Regions from separate parts of the Exiguobacterium sp. s143 genome, predicted to be linked through region 1. Evidence: riboswitches for the same ligand, from Rfam matches in the RefSeq annotation. Region 1 holds a riboswitch; each other region holds the start of a gene.

The links. Region 1 has a riboswitch for S-adenosylmethionine ahead of KNQ03_RS07825 (methionine ABC transporter ATP-binding protein). Riboswitches for the same ligand answer to the same signal wherever they lie in the genome.
Positions count from the first base shown of each region.
Region 2: linked by a shared signal. The riboswitch ahead of metK (methionine adenosyltransferase) and the one ahead of KNQ03_RS07825 (methionine ABC transporter ATP-binding protein) in region 1 are both predicted to bind S-adenosylmethionine.
Region 3: linked by a shared signal. The riboswitch ahead of KNQ03_RS12830 (2,3-diketo-5-methylthiopentyl-1-phosphate enolase) and the one ahead of KNQ03_RS07825 (methionine ABC transporter ATP-binding protein) in region 1 are both predicted to bind S-adenosylmethionine.

Region 1 covers NZ_JACSMX010000001.1:1,505,057-1,515,843, forward strand. Annotated here, with positions in the region: gene KNQ03_RS07810 (M20 family metallopeptidase) at 1-126, opposite strand, end outside; gene KNQ03_RS07815 (MetQ/NlpA family ABC transporter substrate-binding protein) at 149-967, opposite strand; gene KNQ03_RS07820 (methionine ABC transporter permease) at 987-1,637, opposite strand; gene KNQ03_RS07825 (methionine ABC transporter ATP-binding protein) at 1,627-2,655, opposite strand; SAM riboswitch class I at 2,742-2,845, opposite strand; SAM riboswitch class I at 3,095-3,196, shown strand; gene KNQ03_RS07830 (alpha/beta hydrolase) at 3,263-4,021, shown strand; gene KNQ03_RS07835 (thymidine kinase) at 4,104-4,718, opposite strand; gene KNQ03_RS07840 (DedA family protein) at 4,902-5,552, shown strand; gene KNQ03_RS07845 (type B 50S ribosomal protein L31) at 5,589-5,834, opposite strand; gene rho (transcription termination factor Rho) at 5,926-7,299, opposite strand; gene KNQ03_RS07855 (C40 family peptidase) at 7,655-8,332, shown strand; gene KNQ03_RS07860 (SDR family NAD(P)-dependent oxidoreductase) at 8,404-9,171, shown strand; gene glpX (class II fructose-bisphosphatase) at 9,448-10,413, opposite strand; gene murA (UDP-N-acetylglucosamine 1-carboxyvinyltransferase) at 10,446-10,787, opposite strand, start outside.
Region 2 covers NZ_JACSMX010000001.1:1,057,378-1,068,164, forward strand. Annotated here, with positions in the region: gene KNQ03_RS05665 (peptidoglycan bridge formation glycyltransferase FemA/FemB family protein) at 1-152, opposite strand, end outside; gene KNQ03_RS05670 (MDR family MFS transporter) at 336-1,514, opposite strand; gene mnmM (tRNA 5-(aminomethyl)-2-thiouridylate-methyltransferase MnmM) at 1,668-2,267, shown strand; gene KNQ03_RS05680 (serine aminopeptidase domain-containing protein) at 2,318-3,022, opposite strand; gene KNQ03_RS05685 (GNAT family N-acetyltransferase) at 3,101-3,589, opposite strand; gene metK (methionine adenosyltransferase) at 3,727-4,935, opposite strand; SAM riboswitch class I at 5,064-5,190, opposite strand; gene pckA (phosphoenolpyruvate carboxykinase (ATP)) at 5,425-6,993, shown strand; gene KNQ03_RS05700 (EAL and HDOD domain-containing protein) at 7,018-8,271, opposite strand; gene KNQ03_RS05705 (alpha/beta hydrolase family protein) at 8,446-9,201, opposite strand; gene ytkD (RNA deprotection pyrophosphohydrolase) at 9,173-9,646, opposite strand; gene KNQ03_RS05715 (glucose-6-phosphate isomerase) at 9,819-10,787, opposite strand, start outside.
Region 3 covers NZ_JACSMX010000003.1:290,888-301,674, reverse strand. Annotated here, with positions in the region: gene KNQ03_RS12860 (AAA family ATPase) at 1-882, opposite strand, end outside; gene KNQ03_RS12855 (ABC transporter permease) at 1,248-2,252, opposite strand; gene KNQ03_RS12850 (sugar ABC transporter ATP-binding protein) at 2,249-3,757, opposite strand; gene KNQ03_RS12845 (sugar ABC transporter substrate-binding protein) at 3,754-4,836, opposite strand; gene mtnA (S-methyl-5-thioribose-1-phosphate isomerase) at 4,848-5,897, opposite strand; gene mtnK (S-methyl-5-thioribose kinase) at 5,894-7,060, opposite strand; SAM riboswitch class I at 7,139-7,242, opposite strand; SAM riboswitch class I at 7,448-7,549, shown strand; gene KNQ03_RS12830 (2,3-diketo-5-methylthiopentyl-1-phosphate enolase) at 7,620-8,810, shown strand; gene KNQ03_RS12825 (2-hydroxy-3-keto-5-methylthiopentenyl-1-phosphate phosphatase) at 8,807-9,466, shown strand; gene KNQ03_RS12820 (methylthioribulose 1-phosphate dehydratase) at 9,463-10,083, shown strand; gene KNQ03_RS12815 (1,2-dihydroxy-3-keto-5-methylthiopentene dioxygenase) at 10,100-10,636, shown strand; gene KNQ03_RS12810 (arsinothricin resistance N-acetyltransferase ArsN1 family A) at 10,761-10,787, shown strand, end outside.

The DNA.
Region 1 (10,787 bases):
GAATTCCTCGTTCCCGATTTCCGGCGTTGCATGAATCCGATGACTTGTCTCAAGATACGATTCCCGTTTTTGTTCGATGTCCTGTTCAATCGTCTCTACCCATGTCGTGCGTACTGGTGTCGTCATACTGTCCACTCTCCTTTTGAAATTATTCGCCGATATCGCTCAGTGGAACGAACGTCGGGATCGTACTGCCTTTATATTCTTTTTTGATGAAGGCCGCGACATCTTTTTGTTGATACAGCGACGCGATTTTTTTCAGTTCTTTTTTGTTCTTGTCTTCCGTCCGTGTCGCGATGATGTTGATGTATGGTTTTGCTGTCTCGTTCTCATGAACGATCGAGTCCTTGATCGGGTTGAAGCCAGCGTCAACGGCAATGCCATTGTTGATGATAGACGCCGCGACGTCCGGTAAGACGCGTGGCGTTTGTCCAGCGACGATCGGAACGATTTTCAGCTTTTTCGGATTCTCGACGATCTTATCGACCGAACCGTTGCCATCGAAGTCGTCCGGTAGCTTGATCAGACCTGCTTCTTGCAGTAACAAGAGGGCACGTCCCATGTTCGTCGCTTCGTTTGGAACAGCGATTTTTCCGCCATTTGGAATGTCTTTGACGTCCTTGTATTTATCCGAGTAGATCCCCATCGGTGCGATGACAGTCGTCGCAATCGGCGATAGCTTCAAGTTATGTTCTTTCTTGAAAGCGTTGAAGTAGGAAATCGTCTGGAAAGCATTGGCGTCGATCTCACCCTCAGCCAGTGCCATGTTCGGCTGGACATAATCGGAGAACTTGACGAGCTCGATTTTGATGCCCTCCTTCTCTGCTTTTTTCGCGACATAATCCCAAACTTGTGTGTCTGAACCGCTGACACCGAGCTTGATCGTCTTTTCGTCTTCTCCTGATGCTGCGCACCCGGCAAATAAAATCGTCGTGAGTGTTGCTCCAATTGCTACTGCTTTTTTCATGGCTGAATCGCTCCCTTGATTAATGTCTTCTAATTTTTCGTGCGACGATGTTGCCTGTCGTCTGTAAGCCTTGGACTAAGATGACGAGAATCCCGACCGTGATGATCATGACTTTCGTGTCGAATCGTTGATAACCATAGGTGATCGCTAAGTCACCGAGACCACCGCCTCCAATCGCACCTGCCATCGCTGACGCCCCGATCAAGCCGACCGTCGCGATCGTTAAGTTCAGGATGAGTGAACCGAGTGCTTCCGGTAGGAGGAAGCGGAAAATCGTTTGAAACGGTGTTGCGCCCATCGCTTCTGCTGCTTCAAGAACGCCTTTATCGACTTCGAGTAAAGAACTCTCGATCAGACGCGCCATGTACGGTGCAGCGTAAAAGACGAGCGGGACGATTGCGGCTTCGGTTCCGATCGACGTCTGGACGATCAACCGTGTCAACGGGATGATCGCGACGAGTAAGATGATGAACGGAATCGAGCGGAAAATATTGACGATACTGTTGAAGAACGTGAACAGCGGGACATTTTCAAGCAATGCGCCTTTTCGCGTTACGACAAGCAGGATCCCGAGTGGTAAACCGATCAATGTCGAGAATAAGAGCGAAACGGATACCATCGTCATCGTCTGTAAAAATGCTGTCCAGATATCACTGTAGTTAACTAGCATGGGCAAGTACCTCCTCGACCGTCACCTGTGCCTGATCGATGTAGTGTAACGCTCGTTTTACTTCAGCCGGCTCACCGATCAGTTCAACGAGCAGAGTGCCAAACGGTGTCTCCTGCAACTCCGTGATGCTACCGTGCAAGATGTTGACATCGACGTCAAAGCGTTTCGCGACTTGTGACAAGAGCGGCTGCCCGGTGTGATGTCCGAGGAAATGAATCTTATAGATCGGATTCGCATTCCGGGACTCGATCAACTGGCGAATCGATGCTGGAATCTCGTCGTGCATGACGGAGCGAACGAAGTTTTTCGCTGTCTCGGTCTTTGGATTCGAAAAGACGTCGAAGACCGTTCCTGACTCGATCAACTTTCCAGCTTCGATGACGGCGACCCGGTCACAAATTTCACGAATGACGCCCATCTCGTGGGTGATCAAGAGAATCGTGATCCCGTACTCCGCATTGATACGTTTTAATAACTGGAGAATATGATGGGTCGTTTGGGGATCGAGTGCTGACGTCGCTTCGTCACATAAGAGGACGGAAGGTTGCATCGCGAGTGCCCGGGCGATACCAACGCGCTGTTTCTGCCCACCCGACAATTGATCCGGATAATGATCCGCCTTGTCCGCGAGATCAACGAATTCGAGCAACTCCGTCACTCGGCGGCGAATCTCATCTTTCTTGACGCCTGCGAGAACAAGTGGTTTTGCAACGTTCGTAAAGACCGTATTCGCATTCAATAGATTGAAGTGCTGAAAGATCATCCCGATCCGTTGTTTTGCTTGGCGCAATTTTTTCGGAGACAGTTGCGTTAAATCTTCCCCATCGACCGTCACCGTTCCTGACGTCGGTCGTTCTAACAGATTGACACAGCGGAGCAGTGAACTTTTTCCGGCACCGCTAAAGCCGATGACACCAAAGATTTCGCCTTTTTCGATCGTCAGGTCGACACCGTCGAGCGCTGCGATCGTCTGATCTTTCGTGACGTACGTTTTTTTGACTTGATGAAATGCGATCATTCCGTTTTCCCCCTTCATTCAACAAAAAAGGTCCCTTCTTGAGAAACAAGAAGAGACCTGGATCCGCACAGTGGCAGAATCCACTCCACTCATCTCTCAGACATCTGTCTGATGGAATTGGCACAGTGCTCATAATGAGTCTGTTGCCGAGGTTTCGTAGGGCCAGTCCCTCCACCTCTCTGGATAAGTATTGCGGTATGAAATTCGTATGTGTGTTGTTGCGTTGTTGCTTATGTCGTAAAACTAATTTTTACATTACGGGTCGAAACTTTAAAAGTCAACCAACTTTGCAAAAATAATCCATTTGGCGCATATCGATGGATGAACAAGTTATGAGTTAGCTTACTCAACGGATCATGATTCGTCAAGAAAGATTTGACAAGTCATTTTTGGTCGTGCTACCATCGTTTCAATGATTATTCCGACAATTCCAATATGATATTTATCAAGAGTGAACGAGAGACCTGGCTCTATGACTTCACGGCAACCTGCAATTTGTAAGGTGCTCCGACCAGCAAAGCGCGGCTTTGGATGATACGGTGAAAAACTCGTGGGCGTCCAAGCAGTGACGTCGACGAGTTTTTTCATGAATGGAGGAAAAATAGTAATGATGAACTATCCTGTATTGACTGGTGCTGAAGCGTTTTATTTTCAAGGTGGATCGATCGGCATTCTAATCTGTCATGGTTTTAACGCCACTCCGCAAAGTGTCCGGGACGTCGGTGAGGCATTCGCTGCTGAAGGTTTTACCGTCTATGCCCCGCGCTTACGTGGACATGGAACGAACGTCCGCGAGTTTGAACAATCGACTGCTCGATGTTGGAAGCAAAGCCTGCAAGACGGCTATGAACGTTTACAAGAAACATGCGATCAAGTCTTCGTCATCGGTCAATCGATGGGTGCGACGCTTGCACTGTCGCTCGCCGCTGACGGCATTCCGTTTGCCGGCATCATTACGATCAATGCTGCTCTTTCCGTTCCTTCTTACGAAGCACTTTCGTTTGATGACGGTCCAGAGTATTTACCGGAAGGGGCACCGGACATCAAGCGGTCTGCTTTCGAAATCATCTATGACCTCGTTTCGAGCCGTTGTGCGTTCGAACTCGTTCGTCTGATGGATGAGACGAAAGGACGTCTTGGATCGATCCTTCTACCGACCTTGATTCTTTACTCGGCGACGGATCACGTCGTTCCGCCGTCGAGTTCGGATTATCTGCATCAGCACATCGGAACGAATGATAAACGAAGCTACTGTTTACTCAACTCGTATCACGTCGCGACACTCGATCATGATCAGGATTTAATCGTTCGTGAGACGATCCGCTTCATCGAACGCTCAAGCCGGTTCTCGCAGGAAACAGGATAATAAAAAAACAGCTATTCTCTTCCCTCTGGAAACGAATAGCTGCTACATCAAAGGACGACCGCGACCGGTTCGTCTTTTTTGTTTAATTTTCTTGGTGCTGCACCGATTGGAGCGGCTTCGGTTTTCCAGGCACCTCATGGCAATGGCGGCACCGTGGCTCATATGATTCTGAAGCGCCAACTAGGATGATCGGATCATCGTAGTTCGCTGGTTTTCCATCAATCAACCGTTGTGTCCGGGAAGCCGGATCACCACATGAAAGACAGATGGCTTGCAGCTTCGTTACGAATTCTGCGCGCGCCAGTAATTCCGGCATCTTGCCAAATGGCTCTGCCCGGAAATCTTGATCAAGGCCTGCACAAATGACGCGTTTTCCGTCTTGTGCAAGTGCTTCGATGACTTGTACGATCTCATCATCAAAGAATTGAACTTCATCGATTCCAACGATTTGTGTTTCCTCTGCTACTGCTGCGTAGAGATCGCGACTCGTCGCCATCGGAATCGCCACGACGGAGTTGCCGATATGAGAGACGACATGCTCTTCATGGTACCGGTCGTCGATTGCCGGCTTGAATACTTGAACGGGCAGTTTGCCGTACTGCGCCCGTCTGACACGACGAATCAACTCTTCCGATTTCCCGGAAAACATACTGCCACAAATTACTTCGATCCAGCCGTACTGATTTATTACATGCATCATCGTCCGACACCGTCCTCTAAAAATAGTCACTTTAACGAGTATAGCCCGAAACGGTATCGAGAAAAAGGGTTGACTTCCGGAAATCAAAATTCATTTTTTCTTTACCTAGAATTTTTGTCCTTTCATTCCAACCGTCCCCTATTTCCTGTACACTGAAGAAGAAGACTCTCACGAAAGAAGGTGTCCCCGATTCATCATCTCTTACATGACATCCTGCACCAATATGGTGCCCTTGGTCTCTCCGTCCTTCTCGCAGGTGGTATCGTGGGATTGCCGGTTCCTGATGAGACCCTGCTCGTCCTGTCCGGTTTTTGGATGCATCAAGGCAATCTACCACTCGTCGGTACGATTCTCGCTGCTTACGCCGGCAGTTGTATCGGGATGACGATCAGCTATTTACTCGGATTAAAACTCGGTATGCCACTATTACACCGCGTCGGACCGAAAATGCGTATCTCAGAAAAACATATTCTTTCCGCTGAAGCCGGATTTCGTCGTTACGGGAAATCGGTCTTGATCATCGGTTACTACATACCTGGTCTCCGCCAACTCTCTGCCTTTTTTGCAGGTGTCTCGAAAATGCCGTTTCGCGTGTTTGCGAGTTATGCGTATACAGGTGCGTTGATTTGGATCAGCGTGTTTTTAGGCGCCGGCTACTTCGTCGGTCGTCATCTCTCGTTCCACAAAGTCATGGACTATATCTTGGCACATCCGGAAGTCATGCCGTATTTAATCGGGATTGCCGGTGGAATCGCCTTCTCCTTCGTCTTGAAGACGTATCTCGCGTATCGTTCACAATTCAGTCTATACAAAAACAGCCTGCTTCCATAATGGAGGCAGGCTGTTTTTTTAAGAACCGACAAGTGATTACTTGCGGCCGTATTTTTTGTTGAAGCGATCGACACGACCATCTGCCGCGTTGAACTTTTGACGACCTGTGTAGAATGGGTGCGAGTCTGAAGACACATCCACACGGATGAGTGGGTACTCGTTACCATCTTCCCAAGTGATCGTTTCGTTCGAAGAACGAGTAGAACCGCTTAAGAATTTGTACTCAGTCGTTGAATCCATAAATACTACTTTGTTGTAGTTAGGGTGAATTCCTTGTTTCATGGTTGATTTCTCTCCTTCCGCCCTGGTTCATTTGCTGAGCCAGAGTAAGTTACCTTCCTATACTAAACGATTTTTTTGCGCGTCGCAATAGTTATTTTTCCGTCGTCGTTTCCTTCTTGACGGTACGTGGTTTAGCCGGTGCGCGTCGGACCGCCTTCTTCTTTTCCTTCTCGAGTTCGACGAAAAATTCCTCATTATTTTTCGTATCACGAATCTTACGTAGGAAAGTATCGACGAATTCGTTCGACTCGTTCATCGTCCGGCGAATCGTCCAAAGTGCATCGAGTTGCTCTTTCGGAAGCAAGAGTTCTTCCTTCCGTGTACCGGACTTCCGAATGTCGATCGCTGGGAAGATCCGACGCTCTGACAACTTACGATCAAGATGCAACTCCATGTTGCCCGTCCCTTTGAATTCCTCATAGATGACGTCATCCATGCGCGATCCTGTCTCAACGAGAGCTGTCGCAAGAATCGTCAAACTACCACCGTGTTCGATGTTTCGCGCTGCCCCAAAGAAGCGTTTTGGTTTATGGAACGCAGCCGGGTCAATTCCCCCTGAGAGCGTCCGACCGCTTTGCGGTACCGTTAAGTTATAGGCACGTGTCAGACGCGTGATCGAATCCATCAGGATGACGACATCCTTCTTGTGTTCGACGAGTCGCATCGCCCGCTCGAGGACCAGTTCAGAAATCCGGACGTGGTTGTCTGGTGTTTCGTCAAACGTCGAGCTGACAACGTCTGCTCCCGGAACCGAGCGCTCAATATCTGTTACTTCCTCAGGACGCTCATCAATCAAGAGAATGATCAGTTCGACATCCGGATGATTCTCCTGAATCGAGTTTGCGATTTCTTTGAGGAGTGATGTCTTCCCTGCTTTTGGCGGTGCGACGATCAAACCACGTTGACCAAACCCAACCGGTGCGATCATATCCATGACACGCACAGATAGATGGCGTGGTTCTGTCTCAAGTCGCATTAGACGATCCGGATAGATCGGTGTCAGTGCCGGGAAAAATAAACGGTTACGGGCAGTATCTGGTGCTTCACCGTTGACGGCTTCCACGCTAAGTAATCCTTGGAACCGTTCGTTTTCCTTCGGTGGACGGACTTTACCTGTGACGACATCACCATTACGTAGATTAAAGCGTCGGATTTGAGATGCTGCGATATAAATATCTTCAGAGGATTGGGAATAATTGATAGGACGAAGGAAGCCAAAGCCACCATCGTTTTGCATTTGTGGGTTGCCAGGGATGACTTCGAGTACCCCTTCGAGGAAATAAAGACCAGTCGATTCAGCCTGTGCTTTTAAAATCTTGAACATCAACTCGCGTTTACGGGCTTCCCGGTATTGTGGGACATTTTTCGTCTTTGCGATTTCATAGAGTTCTTTTAATGTCAGTTGGCTCAATTGAGCCAGTGTATAGGAACGTTCTGGTTTATCTTTTTTATCAGTTGTTGGCATGTTCTTCACCTATTCTTTATAAATTCAACTGCATTCAGCATACTTCCATACATACATCAGGAGGTATGTAATTTTATTCGTGAACTAAAGGTATCATATTTTTTTGAATTCGTCGTTAACAATCCTCTGCGTTTCTTACTTTGTAATATTCAAGGATATTATTTCAGTTATGTTACAAAAGCATCTGTTTTGTCTTCTAACTGAAAAAACGTTTTCAAGTGTGCTCGTGCTAAGATATTCCTGCAGACAAAATTCTTACACAGTTGTAAGGTAGACTGCTTAACCAAACACTTAATGATTTCATCATATAACTTACGGACGCAACACACTACATTTAAACGGAGGAATTCTTAACATGAAACGTTTTCTAGCATCGATCGCGACGGCAGCCTTAGTGGTTTCAGGTTTTACATCAGTGGGTACAGGTAAAGTTGAAGCAGCGACAGTCACGAAAGTCAAGATCACGGACAACGGTCTTCGTGTTCGGACAGCACCTTCTACGAAAGCAAGCATCGTCGGGAAAGTCAACGCTGGTCAAGTCTTTACATACAAAGGCAAATCAGGCAGCTGGACAAAAATCTCATACGGCGGTAAAACACGCTATGTCTACTCACAGTACACAAAGACATACAAATCATCTTCTAGCGCTAAAAAATCAACAAGCTCTTCTTCTAAACGGACGAAAATCCTGAACGAAGCAGCAAAACATAAAGGTACACCTTATGTATGGGGCGGAACAACGACTCGTGGATTCGACTGCTCTGGTTTCACAAGCTACGTGTACAAGAAAGCGGCTGGTAAAACATTGCCACGTACGTCTTCTTCACAATATTCTTCTTCTAAGAAAGTTAGCGTTTCAAAAGTACAACCAGGAGATCTTGTCTTTTTCTCACACGGTAGCGGCATTCAGCACGTTGGGATCGCAACAAGCAAGTCAAGCATGGTCAACTCAGAAACAGGTGGCGTTAAATACTCAAGCTTCAAATCAGGGTACTGGGGTTCACGCCTTGTCGGCGCAGGATCTTACCTTTAATTCATCATCTCAAAGCGGTTGAGCATTGGCTCGATCGCTTTTTTTCATCTCATTCATAAGGAGGAAATAGGATGCATGTCTTAATTACAGGTGCTTCAAGAGGTCTCGGTCGTGAATTCGCTTATCTCCATGCTCGTCAAGGGGATCACGTTCTGCTCGTCGGACGTGATGCTACGGCACTCTTCGAAACGAAATTCCATGTCGAGCGACTCGGTGGAACAGCAACCGTCTTCCCTTACGATTTAACGCAGTATACGCATCGATTGGCACTGTTTCGGGCAACGGAACAGATTCCGGTCGATTGCGTCATCAATAACGCTGGAATAGGTGTCTTCGGTTCTTTCCTTGAGACCTCGTTTAAAGATGAGTCCAATATGATTGCCTTGAACATCGAGGCATTAACACATGTGACGAAGGTCTATGCCTCACGCATGAAGGCACACGGAATCAAAGGACGCATCGTCCATCTCGCATCAACGGCTGCATTCGAAGGCGGTCCATGGCTCAGTGTCTACTACGCGACGAAAGCCTATGTCCTTCATTTCTCGGAAGGCTTGACGGAAGAGCTCGCACCAGACGGGATTCAAGTGAGCGTCGTCTGTCCGGGTGCGACACATACCGGATTTGAATCGGCAGCAAACCTCGAACAATCACGCTTGTTCTTGCGACCTGGTGTCATGGATGCCCCGACGGTCGCGCGTATCGCCTACCGCGGCTATATGAAGGGAAAAACGTTCATCGTGCCTGGCTTCGGGAATGCCTGGTATATCTTTTCGACGCGTTTTCTACCGCGTCGGTACGTCACCCGACAAGCAGGAGAAGTCCAGCGTCCGCGGTGATAGTTATAATGTTCATTATTTCAATATTTATGACGTTCATCCTCAACTCCTACAGGAAAAGGAAACGGGTTCAACGTTTCCGTCAGGGTAAGGTAAGACCCGGCATTCCGCACAAGTTGCGGGATGTCGCGGCTTACCTCCCGCCTGAGGAAAGTGAGGATATGAACGTTATCAGTTTTAAACATCATCAAAAAAGAGTTGGCATTCCGGAAATCATCCGCAACGCCAACTCTTTTTATATGGATTCAGACGTCCTGTTTGAGGAGTCGTCCTGTTTTACTTAATGACAAGCTTCGGTTTCTTTTTGAACGAGTGGATACCCTCGACAAAACGAACCGTTCCTGATTTCGCACGCATGACGACAGAGTGTGTCTGACCACCTTGCGCCGTGAACTGAACACCCTTCATCAATTCGCTGTCCGTGACGCCTGTTGCAGCAAAGATACAGTCATCTCCTGCAACGAGATCATCCATCATGAGAATCTTCGACGGATCTTCGATGCCCATCTTCTTACAACGCTCGATCTCAGCATCGTCTGCCGGTAACAAGCGTCCTTGGAGTTCACCACCGAGACATTTCAAAGCAACGGCAGCAAGAACGCCTTCCGGTGCACCGCCTGAACCGAGCAAGATATCAATCCCTGTATGCGGGAACGCCGTGTTGATCGCACCAGCAACGTCACCGTCACCAATCAAGCGAATCCGTGCCCCTGTTGCCCGAATCCGTTGAATGATCTCTTCGTGACGTTCACGATCCAGAATCGAGACGACGACGTCTTCGATTTCTTTGTTCTTCGCCTTCGCTACGGCTGCGATGTTTTCTTCGATCGTCGCATCCAGACTGATGTGTCCTGCCGCTTCCGGACCAACTGCGATCTTATCCATGTACATGTCCGGTGCATGAAGTAAATCTCCTGCATCCGCGACCGCGAGGACAGCAAGCGCGCCCCATGTTCCTTTTGCGACGATGTTCGTTCCTTCAAGCGGATCGACGGCGACGTCGAGTCGTGGTCCATACCCATTTCCTAGCTTTTCTCCAATGTAAAGCATCGGTGCTTCATCCATCTCGCCTTCCCCGATGACGACGGTTCCTTTCATCGGAATCGTATCGAAGACATCACGCATTGCGCTTGTTGCCGCATCATCCGCTTCGTTCTTCAATCCTTTTCCCATCCAACGCGCAGAGGCAAGCGCTGCTGCCTCCGTGACGCGTACAAGTTCCATTGATAGACTTCTCTCCATGTGTATGTCCCCTCTCCCTTGTTACAAATCGGTCAAATCGTTTCACGCCATACGAGGGCGCCTAGTTCCTTCAACTTCTGATCAAATCGTTCGTAACTCTGGTCAAGCACTTCTGCATGGTGCAACGTCGTCTCCCCTGAAGCGAGAAGTCCCGCCAAGACAAGTGCTGCGCCACCGCGTGGGTCCGGTGCCTCGATTTCCGTACCAAGTAAGGTTTCTCCACCACGAATGATGATTGAGGCATCTTCATGCGTGATTCGAGCATTCAAGCGTCGTAACTCCTGCACATGCCGGAAACGTTGCGGGTACAACTTATCGACGACGATACTCGCTCCCTTCGCTTGCAACAACGCTGCCGAGATGACAGGTTGTAG
Region 2 (10,787 bases), 450 kb from region 1:
CCTGCATCACCTTCATAACGGAATAGCACCGCTTGCTCAGACGGTCTAGCGTTGAGCGTGACATATTGGTGACTGTAGAAGATATCAAGAGGTTGTTGCTGTACGTGTGTCGTCCAAGTTGCGGCATCTGTGATGAATTGACACCTTTCCATTCGTGCACCTCCAGTCAAAAAGAAGCAACGTTCATATGACCTTTCTTTTTCAAGTTCTTGATTAGAAAGTACCCGTTTCTTTGCCGAAATATTCCATATTATTAAATGTTTATTTTATGATTTTCGAACGAATGACGTAACAAAAGACAGCGGTCATAATGTCCGCTGTCTTACAGATGATGCTCATGATGTGATTTTTGGAATAGCACGAAGGAAGACGACGCCCGCTAGCAGAATCAATCCAATTAATGTCAAGAAGACCGCTGACATACCTGATACATCGTAGATCAACCCTCCAACGGTCGGACTGATCATCCGCCCCGCTGAAGCAGCAATATTGACGTACCCTTGGAATTCTCCTTCTTTTCCGATCGGCGCGAGTCTCGCTGCCATAGCAGGAACTGCTGGCCAGATGAACATCTCACCAATCGTCAGGATGATCATCGCGACGAGGAACATCTTGAAGCCGCCTGCGAACGGAACGATCAGATAAGACAAGAGGAAGATTCCTGTACCGGTCATCAATTGTCGCTTTAAGTCATCTCCAAACCAACGAAGAATTGGTGTTAGTAAAGGTTGTGCGAACACGATGAGTGCTCCGTTGATCGTCCAAAGAATCGAGTACTCGGAAATCGTGACACCGAGCGATTTCGTGTGTACGGCAAAGGTTCCTTGCCATTGCACATAAACGAACCAAAGTAAGGCATAACCAATCGAGACGAGCAACATCGTCCGTGCCGCACCGCGTGCAAGGGGTGTGCGTGTCGTTTCGATCTCGTCATGCGCCGCATGCATCCGCGCCGGTGCCTGAATCCAGGACAAACCAACGAACAAAATGATGGCAAAGGCGATGTAGAGGACGAGATTGGCGATGAAGATGTACTGAATCGAAAAGGCAGCGATTTGACCACTGACTGCTGTCCCGAGCGCTACACCGACGTTTTGTGCGACATAGATCGCATTAAAGGCACGGCGCCCACCTTCCGGCCAGATGACACCCGTCATCGCGTAGATCGTCGGAAAAACCATCCCACCGACGAATCCAATCAATCCAAGCATCGCGACGTATCCGAGGTACGTCTGATGAAACAGCAACAAGCCGACGGAAGACAGGACAAGTCCGATGACACTGATGACAAGCGTCTTCTTGCCACCGAGATGGTCAAACGCTTTTCCACCTAAGTAGTTTCCGACGATTGCTAAGGCCGAGTTGACGAACAACGCCATCCCTGCTTTTGTCATCGACTCTCCTAAATATTCATGAATATATAATGTATTAAACGGCCATAAAAAAGAGGATCCCGTCGTATTGATGGCCATCGCAAGGACGAGGATCCAGACCGCTTTTGGTAATTTTGGCATACATGTGGTCCTCCTATTTCATTCTCAACCTTGCCACTTTACGCAATCCGTCCCCTAACTGTCAAGCCACTTCGCTTTTCGTCAACGAATCAAAAAATGATATAATGCAGAAAGAATCTTGCACATACTGAACCATTACTAGAAAAACAGACCATAGGAACAGGAGTCTATGCCATGTCACTTGCCCGTGTACTACCTTATACGAAACAATTACTCGAGTCCGTTATCGAACCCGGAGACTGCGTCGTCGATATGACTGCCGGAAATGGACATGATACACAGTTTTTAGCAGAACGCGTCGGTCCAGAAGGTCGAGTCCTTGCGTTCGACGTCCAGGCACAAGCCATCGAGGAATCGACGCGACGTCTCGACGAAGCCGGAATGTTAGCACGCGTCGACCTTTATCATGAAAGCCACATCCATGTCGGTGCCCGTCTTTCGGACGAACAACGTCCTGTCCGCGCCGGTGTCTTCAATCTCGGCTACCTGCCTGGAAGCGACAAATCAATCACGACGACAGGAGAAGAGACGCTCGAAGCACTCGATGCCCTCCTCCCGGTCCTCGCTCCCGGCGGTCTTGTCGTCCTCGTCGTCTATCACGGTCACCTGGAAGGAAAACGTGAACGCGACGCTGTCCTCGATTACGTCACAGCCCTTGATCAGCAAGATTATGCCGTTCTCCAGTACCGTTTCTTGAATCAACAAAATCATCCCCCGTTCATCATCGCGATCGAGAAAAAAGTACGCGGATGATGGGACACAAAAAAGTGATGCCCTTTTTTAGAGGCATCACTTTTATTATTTCATTCTTCAACAAGCTTAAAGAACAACATTAATTTTTCTGCAAACCGAGTGTTCAACCGTTCGAAACTAAAATGCGGAAAACCGTGTAGACGTTGTAAGTAAATCTGATCGCCACCCATTTTCCGGCATACTTCAAGCGTCAACTTGACGTCTGCGAACTGATCGTCTGGTGCATAAAAACAAGCCAAGTTCACACGCGGCAGTTTTTTTCGTTCCTCGTCATGTACGACGATCTCTTCTTCGATTTCCCGGTACTGTGCATAGGTCAGTTCACCGATGCGAACGGTATCTTCCGTACTTTGACCAAACGGCAACGTACCGAGTGGCGCATCGGGCCGGAAACGATCAAATGCACTCGCGAAGACTTGTTTGACGCCTCCGAGTTGTTTCGAAGGATGCCAATCAAATAACGGTGAAATGAACGCAAGGCTTGCGACCGGTAATTCATATTCTTGCAACAGACGATTGACGACGAGTGCGCCCATGCTACAGGCGACGATATGAATCGGTAGCTTGCGTTTCCCGGCTTCACGTAATGCTTCTTTTAACAGTTGACCATGCTCTTCAAACGAGATGCGACGTGGTGCGTCGACAAGTAATACTTCATACTCTCGTTCGAGTACCCGAATCAAGGCTTCACTCGGACGGGCACGCAGTTGTAACGGATAAACTAATACGATGATTCCTGTTGGTTGTTCAACCACAAACTCACCTCTTCACTTCATACTTCCTTTTTACGATACCTTATTTCAAACGCACACGAAACCGTCCCAAGACGGATTTCATGAGGCGACATGGCGAAGACGAATGACAGATTCTACTTGCCCAAAGACTTCTTCCGTCATCTCACTGAGTTCTTCAAAACCGAATGAGGTTAAGAACTGACGTGCTTTATAGTTACGTGCCTCCACGTATACTTCGAGTGGGACGGCTCCTTGTCGTTCGAGTTCACGGATCAGCCGTCGTCCGATTCCGTTTTGCTGATATTTCGGCAAGACGTACAGACGAATGATCTCCCACGTTCCCTCAACATCAACAGCATGAATGAAACCGACGATTTCCTCATCGATGATTCCGACATAAAAATACTCTCCCCGTGCTTCTTCCGCCGTCCGGATCGCACGAACGACTTCTTCTTGCGGATACGCCTCCTGCACGAAATGCGCTTTCGAACGTTCGGAATAGATTTCTGCATACGTATCCAACCAAGATGTGACGGCAATGTCATGAATACGTCCTGCATCAGCTGGAATAGCTTCGCGTATTTCCATAATCGGAACCCCCCTTTGTATTCATACGAATCGACTCATGTACTTTTACCCTCTTCTAGAAAAAACATTCGTTTCCTGCAAAGTTCCACGGAAACAAAAAAGTCCGAAAACCCGCGTAGGGTTTTCGGACTTTTTGATTATGCGAAACGTTTTGCTTGTTCTTCAAGAACTGCTGCTTTATCTGTTTGCTCCCATGGAAGCTCAACATCTGTACGACCGAAGTGACCGTATGCAGCTGTTTGACGATAGATCGGACGACGGAGATCAAGCATGTTGATGATTCCAGCCGGACGAAGATCGAAGTTTTCAGCAACCAATTCGACGAGTTGCGCTTCAGGAAGTTTTCCTGTACCGAATGTATCAACCGCGATTGATACTGGGTGCGCGACACCGATTGCGTACGCGAGTTGAACTTCTGCTTTGTCTGCAAGACCTGCAGCAACGAGGTTCTTCGCGACGTAACGTGCTGCGTATGCAGCTGAACGGTCGACTTTTGTTGGATCTTTACCTGAGAATGCTCCACCGCCGTGGCGTGCGTATCCACCATACGTATCAACGATGATCTTACGACCAGTTAATCCAGCATCTCCTTGTGGTCCGCCAATGACGAAACGACCAGTTGGGTTGATGAAGAATTTCGTTGCTGCGTCGATGTATTCAGCCGGGATAACCGGTGTGATGACGTGTTCTTTCAAGTCAGCTTGGATTTGCTCAAGCGTGACTTCTTCTGCATGTTGTGTCGAGATGACGATCGTATCGACACGAACTGGCTCGTTGTTCTCGTTGTATTCGACCGTGACTTGTGTTTTTCCGTCTGGACGAAGGTAGTCGAGTTGACCGTTTTTACGCACTTCTGCCAAACGGCGTGCGAGACGGTGTGAGAGCGAGATTGGAAGTGGCATGAGTTCTGGTGTTTCTTTCGTTGCATAACCGAACATGAGACCTTGGTCTCCTGCACCGATTGCATCGATTTCTGCATCAGACATGCTACCTTCACGTGCTTCAAGCGCTTGGTCGACACCAAGAGCGATGTCTGCTGATTGCTCATCGATTGATGTCAATACAGCACACGTGTCAGCGTCGAAACCGTATTTCGCGCGTGTATAACCGATTTCACGAATCGTTTCACGAACGACTTTTGGAATGTCGACGTAAGTCGATGTCGTGATCTCACCTGCAACGAGAACGAGACCTGTTGTAACAGAAGTTTCTGCCGCAACACGCGCGTTTGGATCCGCCGCGAGGATTGCATCAAGAATTGAATCCGAAATTTGGTCACAGATTTTATCTGGATGACCTTCAGTGACTGACTCCGACGTGAATAGTCGGCGATTAAGGTTTGTCATGTATGACCCTCCCAAAAAAGAATTTGACGGTGTACTCATTTCCCCTAGTTGAGTGGGACGGTAAAATGAAAAAAACCTTTCCAAGTCCAAAAAATGGTCAGGGAAAGGTTGTGCGTTCTTCCTTTACCCTCTTATCGTTCGAAGTGTTTACTTCGCTTCAGGAGAGCACCTTTTCCCTCATTAATATGTGAATTAATGTAGGACGGTTGCCGGGTTTCTTCGGGCCTTGTTCCCTCCACCTGCTCAGAATAAGAGTATCCGTTACGAATTACATGATATAAAGTTGTACCTACTCTGTCAAGCAAGGTTTCAAATTCTAGTCGAAACTTTTTGAAAGAGATGTTAAACTGTTAATGCTGAAAGCGTTTCCAGATAAATAGAAATCAGCACCAGAAAATGATTGCTCTCTCTTTAGTATGTCATATATAATAAATGTGTCATACTAAATACAGTGAGCCAAAACCAACGTAGGGGAAAGGTGGGGTCAGGATGCCGATGACGGTCCTGAATATCGAAGAACTACTCAAGAAAGAGCATGTGTTCAAACAACTATCTGTTGCTGAACTTGTCGAACATGCGATTCGAAACGAAGAAGGTGTCCTTGCTGAGAACGGCGCATTATCTGTAGAAACGGGGAAATTTACAGGTCGTTCACCAAAAGATAAGTTCATCGTCCGTGATTCTTCCTGCGAGTCTCACATTGATTGGGGTCATGTCAACCAACCAATGGATGGAGACAAATTTGAACAATTGTTGCAAAAGGTTCTTCGTTACATGAACGAAGCCGATCAGCTCTACTACACAGAAGCTGCTGCTGGAGCAGATACGCACTTCACCCTTCCGGTCCGTGTGCTCACACAATACGCTTGGCATAACCTGTTTGCCAAACAACTTTTTTTACGCGAGTATCCTGAAGTGGCTGCCTTCGAACCGTTCACGGTCGTCTATGCGCCACATTTCAAAGCAGATCCTGCCGTTGACGGAACGAACTCTGAGACGTTCATCGCGATGTCGTTCGAACACCGGATCGTCTTGATCGGTGGAACGGAATACGCGGGAGAAATCAAAAAATCAATCTTTTCCGTCATGAACTATCTCTTGCCACAAGAAAATGTCCTTTCGATGCACTGCTCGGCAAACGTCGGACACGAAGGCGACGTCGCCTTGTTCTTCGGTCTATCCGGTACTGGTAAGACCACCCTCTCAGCAGACGATAGCCGTCAATTGATCGGCGACGATGAGCATGGTTGGTCGCACGACGGTGTCTTCAACATCGAAGGTGGATGTTATGCAAAGACCGTTAACTTATCACGCGAAAAAGAACCGCAAATCTTTGACGCGATCCGTTTCGGAACCGTCCTTGAAAACGTCGTGCTCGACGAAGCCCGTCACCCTGATTACGATGACACATCGTTGACGGAAAATACGCGTGCTGCTTATCCGATCACTGCAATCGATAATATCGCTGTTCCGTCACGTGCTGGTCACCCGAAGACGATCGTCTTCTTGACGGCTGATGCGTACGGTGTCTTGCCTCCGATCAGTAAATTGACGAAAGAACAAGCGATGTATCACTTCCTATCAGGATATACATCAAAACTCGCTGGAACAGAACGTGGGGTCACGGAACCGGAAGCAACGTTCTCAACATGCTTCGGTTCACCATTCCTTCCACTGATGCCTGAAAAATATGCGACGATGCTGGGCGAATTGATTGATCGTCATGGTGTCACTGTTTATCTCGTCAACACAGGCTGGACAGGTGGTGCTTACGGAACAGGTAGCCGCATGAAGCTATCCTATACACGGACGATGGTCAACGCTGCCGTCAACGGTACACTCGCAACGATTCCAACAGAAGAGCACCCGATTTTCGGACTTCATATGCCACTGGAAGTTCCAGGTGTTCCAAGCGAGTTACTCAATCCAGTACGCGTCTGGTCGAATCCGGACGAATACGACACACAAGCGCGGTCGCTTGCTGAGAAATTCCAACATAATTTCCTTCGCTTCGAAAGTGCGACGGATGCGATCAAGTCAGCTGGTCCACGCCTATAAAAAAAGAGCCTTCGGGCTCTTTTTTTATAGGATAGAATCCGTTCTTTCTTGAAGATGTGTTTCTTTTTGTTTAAGCCATTCCTGACTTTCTGCTAGTAGCGCATAGGCTCGTGGAAGTGAGACACCTAAACGTTGACTGAGTAGTTCGAACTGATCAAAATCACAGCGATCTGCACTGATCACAAGCACTAAACAATCCCGGAATGGATGATCTTTTCCTTGTAGGACAACCTTCAAGGAATCTTCGATTGGTAATTGACCAATGATGTCGTCGATATCCACAGACAATAACGCATCAATATGTGACAGCAATCCGATCATGTAGGCACTCTCTGACTTCAACGTGCGTGTTTCTTTTGCAAATAGCTCGCAAAGCTTAGCACAATGTAAAGAAGACCGGAGTAACTCATTTGACCATTCGTAAGGACTAGCAAGCTTCATCTCACGCAAGACGATTAACGAAATCCAGCTTTTGAGTTGCGAGAAGCCAAGTAGTGAAATGGCTTGACGAACAGAGCTGACTGTATTTCGTAATCCCATTCCTGGAGAATTGATCAGTTGCAGTACTTGAATGCTGATATACGGATTTGCTTCAATCTCATCAATGACTTCATCGTATTTTTCATCCGTATCGAGCCATTTTAGCATCTTCAGCAATACCGGCAATTGAGGAGGGACAGCTTTTCCCTTCATCAACATCGGCTTAGCATAAAAATAGCCTTGGAACCAGTCATATCCCATTTCAAGACAACGTGTGTGATCTTCATGTGTCTCGACTCGTTCGGCAAGCATCTTGATATGGGGATAATTACGCCGGACGATATGCAGGATCGCACTTTGCTCGCGAGGAGAAATCGCCTCGATGTCGATTTTAATTAAATCAATTAGCGCGAATAATTCTGTTCCATGTTGACGAAGTAAATCGGTCACAAAATCATCGAGTGCTAGTGTAAAACCTGCTTCTTTCCAACTGTGCAACACAGATAACATCTCTGTATCGATATCAACAGTTTCTAAAATTTCGATAACGAACCGTTTTGGATCTAAATAGTGAATCAGATCACTTTTCAAGAGATCCGCTGTAAAGTTGACGAAAAGTTTTTTACCTTCAGCGACATGCTCTACACCCATATGAACGAGTGTATTCGTTAAAACATCCATTGTCGCTAGATCACCGTCGAATACATTCATTTGTTTGACGGAACGATACAGCAACTCGAATGCATCAACTGCTCCGATTCGGTCAACGATGGGTTGACGTGCTAGTAAGATATCCATCGTCCTCCATCCCCCTCTACATTACTCATATGGTTCTAATTATATCAAAATTTATTTTTCAGGAAGTTTATTGTTTTTTACAACGAATCAATATTCTTTTTTTCCCATTATGTATGTAAGTTCAATTCTTCAGATGACAAAAAAACCGATACGACATTCATCGTACCGGCTAAATCATCGATTATAGATACCAGTCTCAAACCAATTCAACACATTCCGCGTCACACGCAACTTGTCATGAATCGGAAATTGATGGGCATAGGCATAAGTCTGAAGCGTCGTATGCTCAGGATGACGTGCAGCATAAGCGGTTGCGTGTCGTAAACGAACGTTCTCATCGTATGCACCGTGAATCAATAATACTTCACCTTGAGGTTCGACATGGAGCGGCGAGCGAACCGCGTATTCATCAGGAACCGTGTCTGGTGTACCTCCCGTGTATCGCCGCAGCATCTTTTGCATCGTCTTCTGCTCTTCGTACGTCCACGTCAACTCCGTCACCCCTGCCCAGGACACCGTTCGGGCGACTGGACGGTGATGCGCAAGGAGCAACGCCATCTGTCCACCACGTGAAAATCCAAATGCGTGAACATGTGAGACACGTTGCTGCAACCAGTCAAAGGCACTGCAGGCGTCTTCGATATCGTGATGTCCGAAGTCTTCTTTTCCCGTACCGCCTAGATTCCCGCGATAGAAGGGGGCCATGACAAAAAAGCCAGCCTGTGCGAACGCGAGCAGTCGTGTCGGTCGGACCATTCCGATCGAACGCGTTCCACCACGCAAGTAGAGAATTCCCTGACCGTTTGCAACTTGTGGGAGTACGATATAGGCACCGACCCGTTCCCCATCCGCTGTAGTATAGAACATCCGAAACGTCCGAAACGGACCTTGGCGCGGAAGTTCAAACCAATCGGCGTTCGCTAAGTACACGGAGCGTCTCCGGAAGGACACGGTCCTTCATCATGAAGCTGTATTGTCGGTTCGTATCGAGACGATCGGGGAGTTCCTCGAATAGAAAAGCACCATCTGTTTCATCCACGGCAAGATGAGACGACAATGATCCGATTTGCGCGAAATAGATGTTTTTGATGATCGTATCGCCTTTTCCGGCAACACGATATTGTCCGACATATGAGAGGGAATCGATTTTCCCACCCGTCTCTTCCATTACTTCACGACGTGCGGCTTCTTCTGCCGTTTCACCCGGTTCAACCTTTCCACCAGGAAATTCATACCCCCGCTGCTTATGATGGGTCAGCAACCATTTTCCTTCGTACACGGCAATGACCCACACGTGCAAAGGACGATCCGAGAACGGATGGTCATCAAAACTTAACTCCACTTGATTTTGATAATAATCCAAGAATGTAATCACGTACGTGCACCTCATTTCTTCTTCTAACTTCACTTTACCTGTTTCACGGGTATTCTAAAAGTGAAAACGCTAGGATTACCTGTAAATCTGGAAAATGATAGCCTACTATCATCCGGTAAAGACAAAAAAACAGCCGATGTTCCACTAAGGAACAATCGACTGTCGTTTTACATTACTTCAAACGTGCTTCGAGTTCTGCTTTTTCTGCTTCGAATCCTGGTTTCCCAAGAAGAGCGAACATGTTTTTCTTGTACGCTTCGACGCCTGGCTGATCGAATGGGTTCACTCCGAGGAGGTAACCACTCATCGCACAAGCTTTTTCGAAGAAGTAGAACAGGAATCCGAGGTGATACGGTGTCATCTCTGGAAGTTCGACTGTCAAGTTCGGTACTTGTCCGTCCGTGTGTGCAAGCAACGTACCTTCTGCCGCCTTATCGTTGACGAATTGAATTGACTTACCTGCAAGGAAGTTCAATCCATCGAGATCCTGAGCATCTTCTTCAACAGTCAACGCATGACGCGCTTGACCGACTTTGATGACTGTCTCGAACAGGTCACGACGACCTTCTTGGACGTATTGTCCCATCGAGTGGAGATCCGTCGAGAAGTCGACTGCTGCTGGGAAGATTCCTTTGAAGTCTTTTCCTTCTGACTCGCCGTATAATTGTTTCCACCACTCCGATACATAATGAAGTGCTGGTTCGTAGTTGACGAGAAGCTCGATCGTCTTCCCTTTCGCATAGAGCGCATTTCGTACGACCGCGTATTGATACGCTTCGTTGTCAGCTAGGTTTTCGCTCGCATAGCGCTCTTGCGCGTCACGGGCACCTTGCATCAACTCTTCAATTGAAATACCAGCTGCTGCGATTGGTAATAGACCAACCGGTGTCAAAACAGAGAAACGGCCGCCGACATCATCCGGAATGACGAATGTTTCGTATCCTTCAGAGTCTGCGAGTGTTTTTAATGCACCACGCGCTTTATCCGTCGTTGCATAAATCCGGTGTTTTGCTTCTGCTTTACCGTATTTCTCTTCCATGAACGATTTCAAGAGACGGAACGAAATCGCTGGTTCTGTCGTCGTACCCGATTTCGAGATGATGTTGACCGATACATCTTTTCCTTCGAGGACTTCGAATAA
Region 3 (10,787 bases), on a different contig from region 1:
TTGACCGTGATAACGCGCGTCCGCTGTCAAAATCAAGCGGTGTGACAGGACCGGAATCAAGAGATGTTTGACATCATCCGGTAAGACGAAACTGCGTCCTTCCATGTACGCCCACGCTTGCGCGACTTTCATCAAGGCAATCGAAGATCGAGGACTCGCGCCGAGGTAGAGTGACCCATTCGTCCGGGTCGCTTGGACGAGATGGACGATATATTTTTTGACAGGCTGTGAGACATGGACGTTCTTGACTTCTTCTTTCATCTGGAGCAATTGCTCGCGACCAATCACCGCTTCGAGCGTTTCAATTGGTTCATCCCGTTCGAAACGTGTCAGTAGCTTCATTTCTTGTTGGAAATCAGGATAACCCATTTTGACTTTGACGAGGAAACGGTCGAGTTGTGCTTCTGGTAACGGATACGTTCCTTCATGTTCAATCGGGTTTTGTGTCGCCATGACGAAAAAGGGATTCGGAAGCGTATGAATCTCACCATCGACGGTGACGTTCGCTTCCGCCATTCCCTCGAGTAAGGCAGATTGAGTTTTTGGTGATGTTCGGTTGATCTCATCGGCTAAGACGATGTTCCCCATTAGAGGACCCGGTCTATATTCGAATTGGCTAGTTTTCTGGTTATACATCGATACACCCGTCAAATCTGACGGAAGTAGGTCTGGCGTGAACTGAACACGTTTGAAGGTCAACCCGATCGATCGGCTGAACGCACGGACGAGCATCGTCTTCCCGACTCCCGGTACGTCTTCTAATAGGACGTGACCGCCCGCTAGTAGTGCTGCCAATGATTGTGTGATGACATCTTCCTTACCGATGATGACTTTCTCTACGTTGTCGATAATCGCTTGAATCTCCTTAGTGTATGTTCGCATTGTCAGGCCCCTTGCTCTCGTAGTAGTTGAATTTTCTGACTTTTTATATCATCTCATATTCCGCTACGCTTTTAAAGAAATACGAGCAGTTTCTAGCACATGAAAAAGGGGGAACGCCGTAGCGTTTCCCCCTTATTTGTTTCAGGAACGAACACATGCCGTGATCCGTTCTTGAACCGTGCAGTTGCACGTAAAACACGAATACATCCGTGTCAATGGACAACGTTCGTCAAGTCCGGTGATCCTCTTCTTTCAGAAGCGACATGCGATCGTTCCCTCTACATTGGTAATCATTCATGTGCATCACCATCCTTTCATATATTGAATATTACCGAATATGTTATAAACGAAACGTCGAATTTTAATTATTTTTTTCGATACCGCGCATAGGTCGTCGCGAGTGCGACCGCAAGGACCAGCCCTTTGATGATATTCAACGAATAGTATGGAACAGACAGCATGACGAGACCATTTTCAAGAATCCCGACGAGACAAGCCCCAACGAGTGTGCCAAGCGCATTCGGCTTCCCTTGTCCTGCGAACGACGAGCCGATGAATGCGGCTGCGACCGCTGGCATCAGATAACCGGAACCGGCATTAATTTGTGACGACCCGACTTGTGACGCAAGCAAAATCCCACCGACCGCCGCAAGTAACCCAGCAATCAGATACGCGAGTGCCCGGTAGCGGTTGACACGAATTCCTGTCAGTCGTGCGGCTTCCGGATTCCCGCCGATGATATAGAGAAAACGACCGTGTCGCGTATGGCTTAAGAAGACGTGTGTCACAGCGACGACGACGAGCATGATGACGATGATCCAAGGCGCCTGGCTGATTTTCGCGAATGCCTCCGGAATCGTGCCGACTGTTGGTGTACCGTCCAGGCGCGGCATTCCGGCACTGATTGAACCACCACCGGTATACGTCATCGCGACACCTTCGACGATGAACATCGTCGCAAGCGTCGCAAACAAATCCGGAATCTTAAACCAGACGATGAGTAAGATGTTCACCAGAGCAACGCTAAGAGATAAGAGAAGTGCTAAACCAATCGAGACACCGAGCGGTAGACTGTACCAGACGAAGAACGAGACGACGAAAGAACTCGCAAGCGTCGCGGTCGACCCGACCGATAAATCAAATCCATTGACCGTCAAAGAAACGGTCAAGCCGATCGCGATAATCGTCACGATGGAGATACTTCGTAAAATATTAATCAAATTCGTCCCTTGTAGGAATGTTGGAGCCGTCGTCGCAAAAAACAGGACGAGGGCAAGGATCGCGAGGACGATCCCCCAGTCGTTCAAGAATCCGAGGACAGGACGTAAACCCTTCCCTCGGTTCGTTTGTTTTGATACTACCTCATTCATCGTTGCCCTCCTCCTGTCGCATACCACAACAAGGTTTCTTCTGATGTATCCGCCGTCTTCGTTTCATGGACGATCCGTCCATCGAACATGACGTAGATTCGGTCCGTGACGGTCAAAAGTTCATCCCATTCACTCGTCGCGTAAAGGATCCCTTTTTGTTGTTGCGCGAGTCCGTCAATCAGACGATAGATATCTTGTTTGGCTCCGACGTCGACACCTTTTGTCGGTTCGTCCAAGACGAGTACAGAAACATCGGTCAGTAACCATTTTCCGATGGCGACTTTTTGTTGATTCCCACCGGATAGTTGACCTACTTCCTGTTTCACGTCTGCCACTTTAATGCCCAGCTCCTTGACCCATTGCGATGCCTGATTTGCTTCTTTGCGACGATCCATCAGCCCCCAGCGGTTGACGAAATCATGAGCTGCCGCTGCTGTTAGATTTTCTGCGACAGAATCGGTAACGAGGATCCCTTCTTTTCGCCGTTCTTCTGGAACGAGACCGATCCCCGCTTGAATCGCAGCTTGCGGATTGCGAAGGCGATGGGCTTTTCCACCTATCCGAACCTCCCCTTCCTGAAACGGACGATCACCGAACAATGCTTTGCATAATTCCGTTTTACCGGCACCGACAAGACCCGCGATACCAACGACTTCACCTGCTTGAACCGTCAAGGAGATATCGTGGACGTCCGCATTCGTAGCACTCTCGACCGTCAGTACGTTTGTCGCGTTTACCCGTGACGTTTTCGCAACAGACGTAAGCTGACGCCCGAGCATTTGCTCAACGACAGCTTCCTTCGTGATGTCTGCCAAAAGATGTCGCGAGATGAGTTGACCGTCGCGCATGACCGAGATGGAGTCGCAAATCTCATATAGTTCCTGTAAACGATGCGAGATGAAGATGATCCCAAGCCCTCGTTCGGCTAAACGACGCACGACTGAAAAGAGATGGCTTGTTTCCGCCTGACTGAGAGGTGCCGTTGGTTCATCTAAAATCAAAAAACGGCGTTCTTGGACGAGGGCGCGAGCAATCAGTACGAGTTGCTTTTCAGCAAGCCGCAACTCCTCGACACGTGTCTTGACGGAAATATCCGCCTGTAATGTCGCTAACGCTTCCTTGGCACGCTGTATGTAACGGCGTTGGGATACGAAGCCAGTCATCGTTCCGTCCGTCAACAGATCGAGACAGATATTCTCAGCGACCGTCAAATACGGGACAAGCGCCACATCGACCTCTTGTTGGACGAGGTCGATTCCAATCTGTTTCGCATCACGTGGTGACGTGATGGACAACTCCTTCCCGTCGAGACGAATCGTTCCTTCGTCCGCCGTTTCCGCTCCGGATAAGACTTTCATCAACGTCGACTTACCGGCACCATTCGCACCGACAAGCGCGTGGATTTCACCGGATTTCACTTCAAACGAGACTTGTTTTAAGGCTTGCACTCCTGGAAACGCCAGTGAAATCCCAGTCATCTTCAAGTGATGATTGGTAGACGTCATTGTTTTTTATGGACGTCACGCAACCGGTCCATCCACGGTTCATTGAATTTGTCCGATGTACTCCATCCTTTGATGATCGTATCGAGATTGTACATCGTCGTATCCTGCTTCAACGCCTTCTGCTCCACGAGTTTCGCGTCGAGATCAAAGCTATCTGGTGTCTTCTCGCCAGCGATTTTCTTAGCCAGTAATCGCATGTCCGTTTGTCCAATCAAGAATGGATCCACCGCACTCGTCGAGACCCAGTTACTGCCTTTTTCACGCATCAGGTTGATATCCTGATTCGAGACATCGATCGAGATTAGCGGGATTTCTTGACGTTTATTATCCTTGAGCGATTTGTAAGCCCCTTTTGCGACTTCGTCCCACGCTCCCCAAACCGCATCAATGCTTCCTTTCGGATATTTCGCGAGAATCGCATTCATCTTCGTTGCGATATCCCCTTGGACATCTTGGAAGTTTGTCGGTCCAACCGTCTCAAGCGTTTTGATCTTACCGTCTGCTTCGTACGTCTTATAGATTTCCTGACGACGATCGAGCGGGGCAAAACCTGGTCCGAACCAAAGTTTGATGACACGGACCGGCTTTTTGTCCGTCACCTTCGTCACTTCATCAAGCGATAGCTTCGCGAGTTGATGATCGTTTTGGAATGTTTCCGTCACACCTTTTAACGCCGTTCCTTTTTTCTTCGTGACCGTATCGAACGTCACGACCTTCAGCCCTTTGTCGACCGCTGGTTTAATCATGTCATAGGCGTAGTCTTCCTTACCATGCGAGATGATGAGCCCATCATAATCTTGCTGAATCGCTTGCGCGACAAGCTCCTTGAACTTGACGTCGTTACCTTCCGAAATGAACGTGCTGACTTTAAAGCCAAGCGCTTCGCCTTCACTTCGTGCGCCATCAAGGAATTGTTTCGTATGGTCGTCCGATGCCAGGTTGCGGATGACGGCGATCTTGACGTCTGATTGAACCCCTTTTGGTACATCCTTAACGACCTTCGTCGTCGTGGCTTCTCCATTCGCACAAGCCGCTAGTAACAGTGCCGGTGCTAGGACGGCGTAAGCTAGTTTTTTCATGACATATCTCCTTATCCGAGGGGTTGAAGCCCTGTTAATTGTTCAATCGTTTCTTCATTCGGTTGCGTGATGACACCAAGTTCGGTGATGATGCCCGTGATCAATGTGTGTGGTGTGACATCAAACGCCGGGTTGAAGACAGCGACGCCTTCCGGTGCTGTCGCGACACCTTGGACAGTCGTCACTTCTTGCGGATCACGTTCTTCGATTTCGATCGCGTCTCCGGAAACGAGCGAGAAGTCGAACGTCGAGAGCGGTGCTGCGACGTAAAACGGAATACCAAAAGCTTGCGCGAGCAATGCCAATTGGAACGTCCCGATTTTATTCGCGGTATCTCCGTTTCGTGTAATGCGGTCGGCACCGACGATGATCGCATCGATCTGTTTTTCTTTCAGCGTATGGGCAACCATGTTGTCCGTAATTAACGTGACATCGATGCCGGCACGTTGCAGCTCCCATGTCGTCAATCGTGCTCCCTGCAGTAACGGTCGCGTCTCACTCGCAAAAACGGATAATTCGATACCGCGTTCTTTTGCGATGTAGAACGGCGCAAGTGCCGTTCCATAAGCAGCGGTCGCAATCGATCCAGCATTACAAATCGTTAGGATCCGGTCGCCTGACTGGAACAATTCCAGTGCATGAATCCCGATTTGACGTGACGTCTGCGCATCCTGGTCGTATAAGGCGACCGTCCGTTTTTCCAACCGTTCGCGAATCTCTTCTACCGACGTCCCATCTTGAATGATTGGATTCAACTGATTGAGTACATTTCGCAAATTGACGGCCGTCGGTCGTGTCGCGAGTAACGTCGCCGATGTCTCAAGCAAGGCTTGCTTGTAGACCGGTAGCGCCGCTTCAAACCGGTATGCTTCTTGAACGAGCACGAATCCACCGAATAAACTGATCGCAGGCGCGCCCCGGACACGTAGTTGTTTAATCGCCTCAACCGCTTGCGCGAGATCAGCAATGACTTCATAGTGCTCTTCTTGCGGTAGACGTGTCTGATCGAGAATCGTCAAGACACGGTCTTCGTAACGAATACTTTGGACGAATGTAGTCATCGGCTGAGTTCCTCCGTTACGTCAAAGTTTCGTAAATCATCGAATGTCCGGCATTCTGTACGGCGTTTGATTAACGCCGCTCCTAGACGAAGAGCGTGACGTTTCCGCTCTAAGCGTTCCGTCGTTGAATCGATTGATTCTAAATCAGCGACCGGTGCAAGACCAATCGTCCGCCGAATCAATTCGCAACCGGCAAAGCCAAGGGCATCCTGCAAGATCGTGCTCAGTACATCATCGACGAGTCCTGATGCCTGGAACGGTTCGACGGCTTCCCGTTCCCATAATGCACGGAACGTTGAAGCGAACGTCAGCCAGAACGTATCGATATCCTTGATTCGGGCGTCACGTCGTGTAGGGTAATCCGGATATGCTGCGAAGAATAAATGCGCAATGAACTGCCCGACATCGAATCCGAATGGACCATAAAAGGCGAATTCTGGATCGATGACTTTCGTTTCCGTCGCCGAGGCGAAGATGCTTCCTGTATGTAGATCGCCGTGCAGCAATGCATCTCCTTTCGTGATGAAGAGCGCTTCGAGTTTTGCGACTTCGCGTTTCAACTCATCGTCTGCCCATAGACGTGCCACCTCTTCTTCGAGTCCGGCTTCAATCTCGTTCGTCTCCGCGTCATGAAACGGATCCGTGAAGATTAATTTTTCCGTGATGTCGCACAAGTCTGGATTGTAGTACGTTCGGGCGACACGTTTCTTTTCAACCGGACCAAGCGCAAAGTCCGATGTATGGAATAACGTCCGAGCGAGATAAGAACCGATATGTTCCGCAAGCAACGGATACTGTTCACCTGCGAGTAAACCGCTTCGAACAATCGTCAGATGTGAAAGATCTTCCATGACCGTATACGCTTCTTCATGACTAGCATGAAAAACACGTGGTACGAACGGTACGGCATGCCGTGCGAATTCACGGAGTGCGGATTGCTCGATCCACGCCCGTTCGAGTGATAACGGCCAGCTCTCACCGACGACTTTTGCGTACGGGAGTGCTTGTTTTAGAATCAATCGATGTTCCCCCTCTCGAATTCGGAAAACGAGGTTGAGGTTCCCGTCGCCAATCTCTTCTGCTTCGACGGCTCCATCGCCGATCAGTCCTAGTGTCCGAACACGATCAATCGCGTCCTGTTCTGTGAATGCTTTGTATGTCATATCAGTTTCCCCCTATGTGATACACGAAAAAGCGCCTCTTTTCGTCATCGAAAAGAGGCGCAGGAAAGTCATTGCGTCCTCTTATCTCTCAGACGAAACGTCTGTTGGATGTAGCACCGTGCCCAGTGGTCGGTTGCTGCGGCGTCATCGGGCCAATTCCCTCTGCCAACTCGCGATAAGAGTCGTATGTAGTTGTCGTGTGTGATATTGATTTGAATCTTACTCAATCGACTTCCTCGCTGTCAAATCGAAATCAAGCAGAAACGGATATCATTTTTATGCCATCTATAGAAAGAGTATTTTCAAAAAAATAAATTTTCTAAAAATAGTTTGACAAGTGGCGATTCTCATGTAAAAATTGCAATTAGATTTCACAATTTCATCCAATTCTTATCAAGAGCAGACGGAGGGACAAGCCCTACGATGTCGCAGCAACCGACCTTTTGGCACGGTGCTAATTCTTGCAGCTACTAAGCTGACAGATAAGAGTCCACGTTCGAATCATTCATGGTCTCTTGTCGCTGACGAGAGACCATTTTTTTGTTGAAGGAGGAAAGACATGGCTTATATCACTGCTACTTATCAATTGACCGCCCGTGATCGACTCGAGCAACGCGCTGAACAACTCGCGCTTGGTCTGACAGTCGGTTCTTGGACGGAACTGAATCATCTCGAACAACAACAACTCGCCTCGTTCAAAGGGGAAGTCGTACATACCGAAGAGCGCGATGGCAAAGGATATATCACGATTCGTTATCCGGAACATAACGTGTCGCGCGACTTTTCTGCGATTCTGACGACCGTCTTCGGGAAACTCTCACTCGACGGTGAAATCAAACTAACGGAATTGCTATTACCCGATACATTTACGTCGGACTTTCCAGGTGCGAAATTCGGAATCGAAGGGGTCCGTTCCTTGATCGGTGTCGAAGATCGTCCATTGTTAATGAGCATCTTCAAAGGAGTCATCGGACGGGATTTATCGTTCCTTCGTGATCAACTCGAAGGACAACTCGCTGGTGGGATTGATCTCGTCAAAGACGATGAGATCCTATACGACAATCCGTTGACACCGACGATTGACCGGGCACGAATCGGACGTGAGGTCATCGATGCTCACTTCCACCGGACCGGTAAACGTGCGTTATATGCGATCACACTCAGCGGTCCCGTCTTTACGCTCAAGGATCAAGCCAAGCGATTGATTGATGCTGGAGCGACCGCATTCTTGCTGAATACCTTCACATACGGACTCGACGTCTTACGCGAACTGGCGAGTGATCCGGAAATCAACGTTCCGATCTTCAATCATCCAGCATATAGCGGTGCGTTGATCGCTAGCCCGAATCACGGAGTCGCAGCTCCTGTCTTACTCGGCACATTACCGCGTGCTGCTGGAGCAGACTTGACGCTATTCCCGTCTCCTTACGGCAATGTCGCTTTGCCAAAGGATGTCGCCCGTGGCATCGCGGTCGAAGCGACCCGTCTCGGTCAGACGAAATCGATCTTCCCGGTTCCTTCAGCCGGTATTCATCCTGGACTCGTCGCTCAACTCGTACGGGACTTCGGTATCGATTCCGTCATCAACGCCGGCGGCGGCGTACATGGTCATCCGCAAGGTGCTGCGGCTGGTGTCATTGCTTTCCGCCAGGCGCTCGATGCGGCACTCGCAAATGAATCCCTATCGGCGGCAGCATCGCGTCATGAAGAATTACGGATCGCCCTTGACGCTTGGGGGATCAAGTCATGACCGTACGGATTCTTTGTGACTTCGACGGTACGGTGACGACGCAAGATAACATCATCGCACTCATGCAGGCATTTGCGCCAGCTAGTGACTTCGAACCGTTGAAACGCGGCGTACTCGACCGAACGCTATCGATTCAGAGTGGTGTCGGGCAAATGTTCGCACTTCTGCCGTCTGACGGAAAAACAGCCTATCTTGACTTTTTGTTGGAGCGTGCAGTCATTCGCGACGGATTTTCGGAGTTACTTCAGTACAGTCGTCGTCAAGGAATCGATTTTTCGATCGTCAGCGGTGGAATGGACTTTTTCGTCGAACCGATCTTAGCGCCATTCCTTGAACAAGAACAGATTTACTGTAACGTCGCCGATTTCAGTGGTCCATTCGTCCATATCGATTGGCCAAACGCCTGCGATGCCCATTGCACGAACGGGTGCGGCTGTTGTAAAACGTCCGTTGCCCGGGCATTGCGCAAAGACGATGACGTCATCATCGTCATTGGTGACTCGGTGACGGACTTCGAACTCGCGAAACAAGCGGATCGTGTCTATGCCCGTGATTATCTGATCACGTTGTGTGAAGAGAACGATATCGCCTATACACCGTTTGAGACGTTCCACGACATCGTTCATGATTTAACACGAGCGGAGGTGACAACATGACATTCATGCGACGGTATGAAGAGCTACGCGCCATCAAACAAGAGCTTGCGGCGCGCGATTGGTTCCCTGGTACGAGTGGCAATCTCGCCATTCGGACGTCCGGTGTCCCGGTTGAATTCCTTGTGACGGCAAGCGGAAAAGATAAACGGCAGACGACTCCTGACGACTTCGTTCATGTCGATGCGACCGGTCAATTGATTGGTGAGCAATCCGGGCGTCCTTCCGCTGAGACATTGCTCCATGTCGAAGTGTTCAATCGAACGGACGCCGGTTGTTCTCTGCATGTCCATACGATTGCGAACAATGTGATTTCGGAACTCTATGGCGATCAAGGCAGCATCACCTTTTCCGGTCAAGAAATCATCAAGGCACTCGGACACTGGGAAGAGGATGCGACGGTCACGGTACCGATCATTCCGAATCATGCGGACATTCCGACGCTTGCCGCTGCTTTTGCACCGCATGTCACAGCGGACAGTGGTGCCGTCCTGATCCGCAATCACGGGATCACGGTCTGGGCACCGACCGCCTTTGAAGCAAAGAAACACCTCGAAGCCTTCGAGTTTTTATTCAATTACACGTTGACGTTGCAATCATGCCGTCAATCCATTCATTAAAAGGAGGAATCATCTCATGGCAACAGTCTTATTCCAAGAAACAAACACACGGTATACGGATCAAACGGAAGTCGCTGACTTCCTTGCGTCACGCGGCGTTCTTTACGAACAGTGGGACGTTTCGAAACTTCCAGCGCCTCTCGTTGAGAACTTCACACTGACGGATGCAGACAAACAAACGATTCTCGATACGTTCGCTCCCGAAATCAAAGACGTATCAGAACGTCGTGGGTATCAGACAGCTGATATCATCTCACTTTCGGATACGACACCGAACCTTGATGAGTTGCTCGTCAACTTCCAGAAAGAACATCATCACACGGATGATGAAGTTCGTTTCATCGTCAGCGGTCATGGCGTCTTCGCGATCAAAGACGAAGAAGTCGGCTACTATAACATCGAACTCAATCCTGGTGATTTGATTTCCGTTCCTGTTAACACACGCCACTACTTTACGCTTCAAGACGATCGTAAAGTCGTCGCTGTTCGGATCTTCGTCACGACAGACGGCTGGGTTCCGATTTACGAGAATGAGACGTCAACGGTCTCTTAAGATCGATAAAAGCGCTGTTTTCCTTCATATGAAGGGAATCAGCGCTTTTCTTATCGCACAAACATATCACTACATTGATACGTAACCGATATAATGAAGGAAAAGCGATGAGGAAGTGAGCGTCATGCATATTCGTCCCGTAATGGAACAC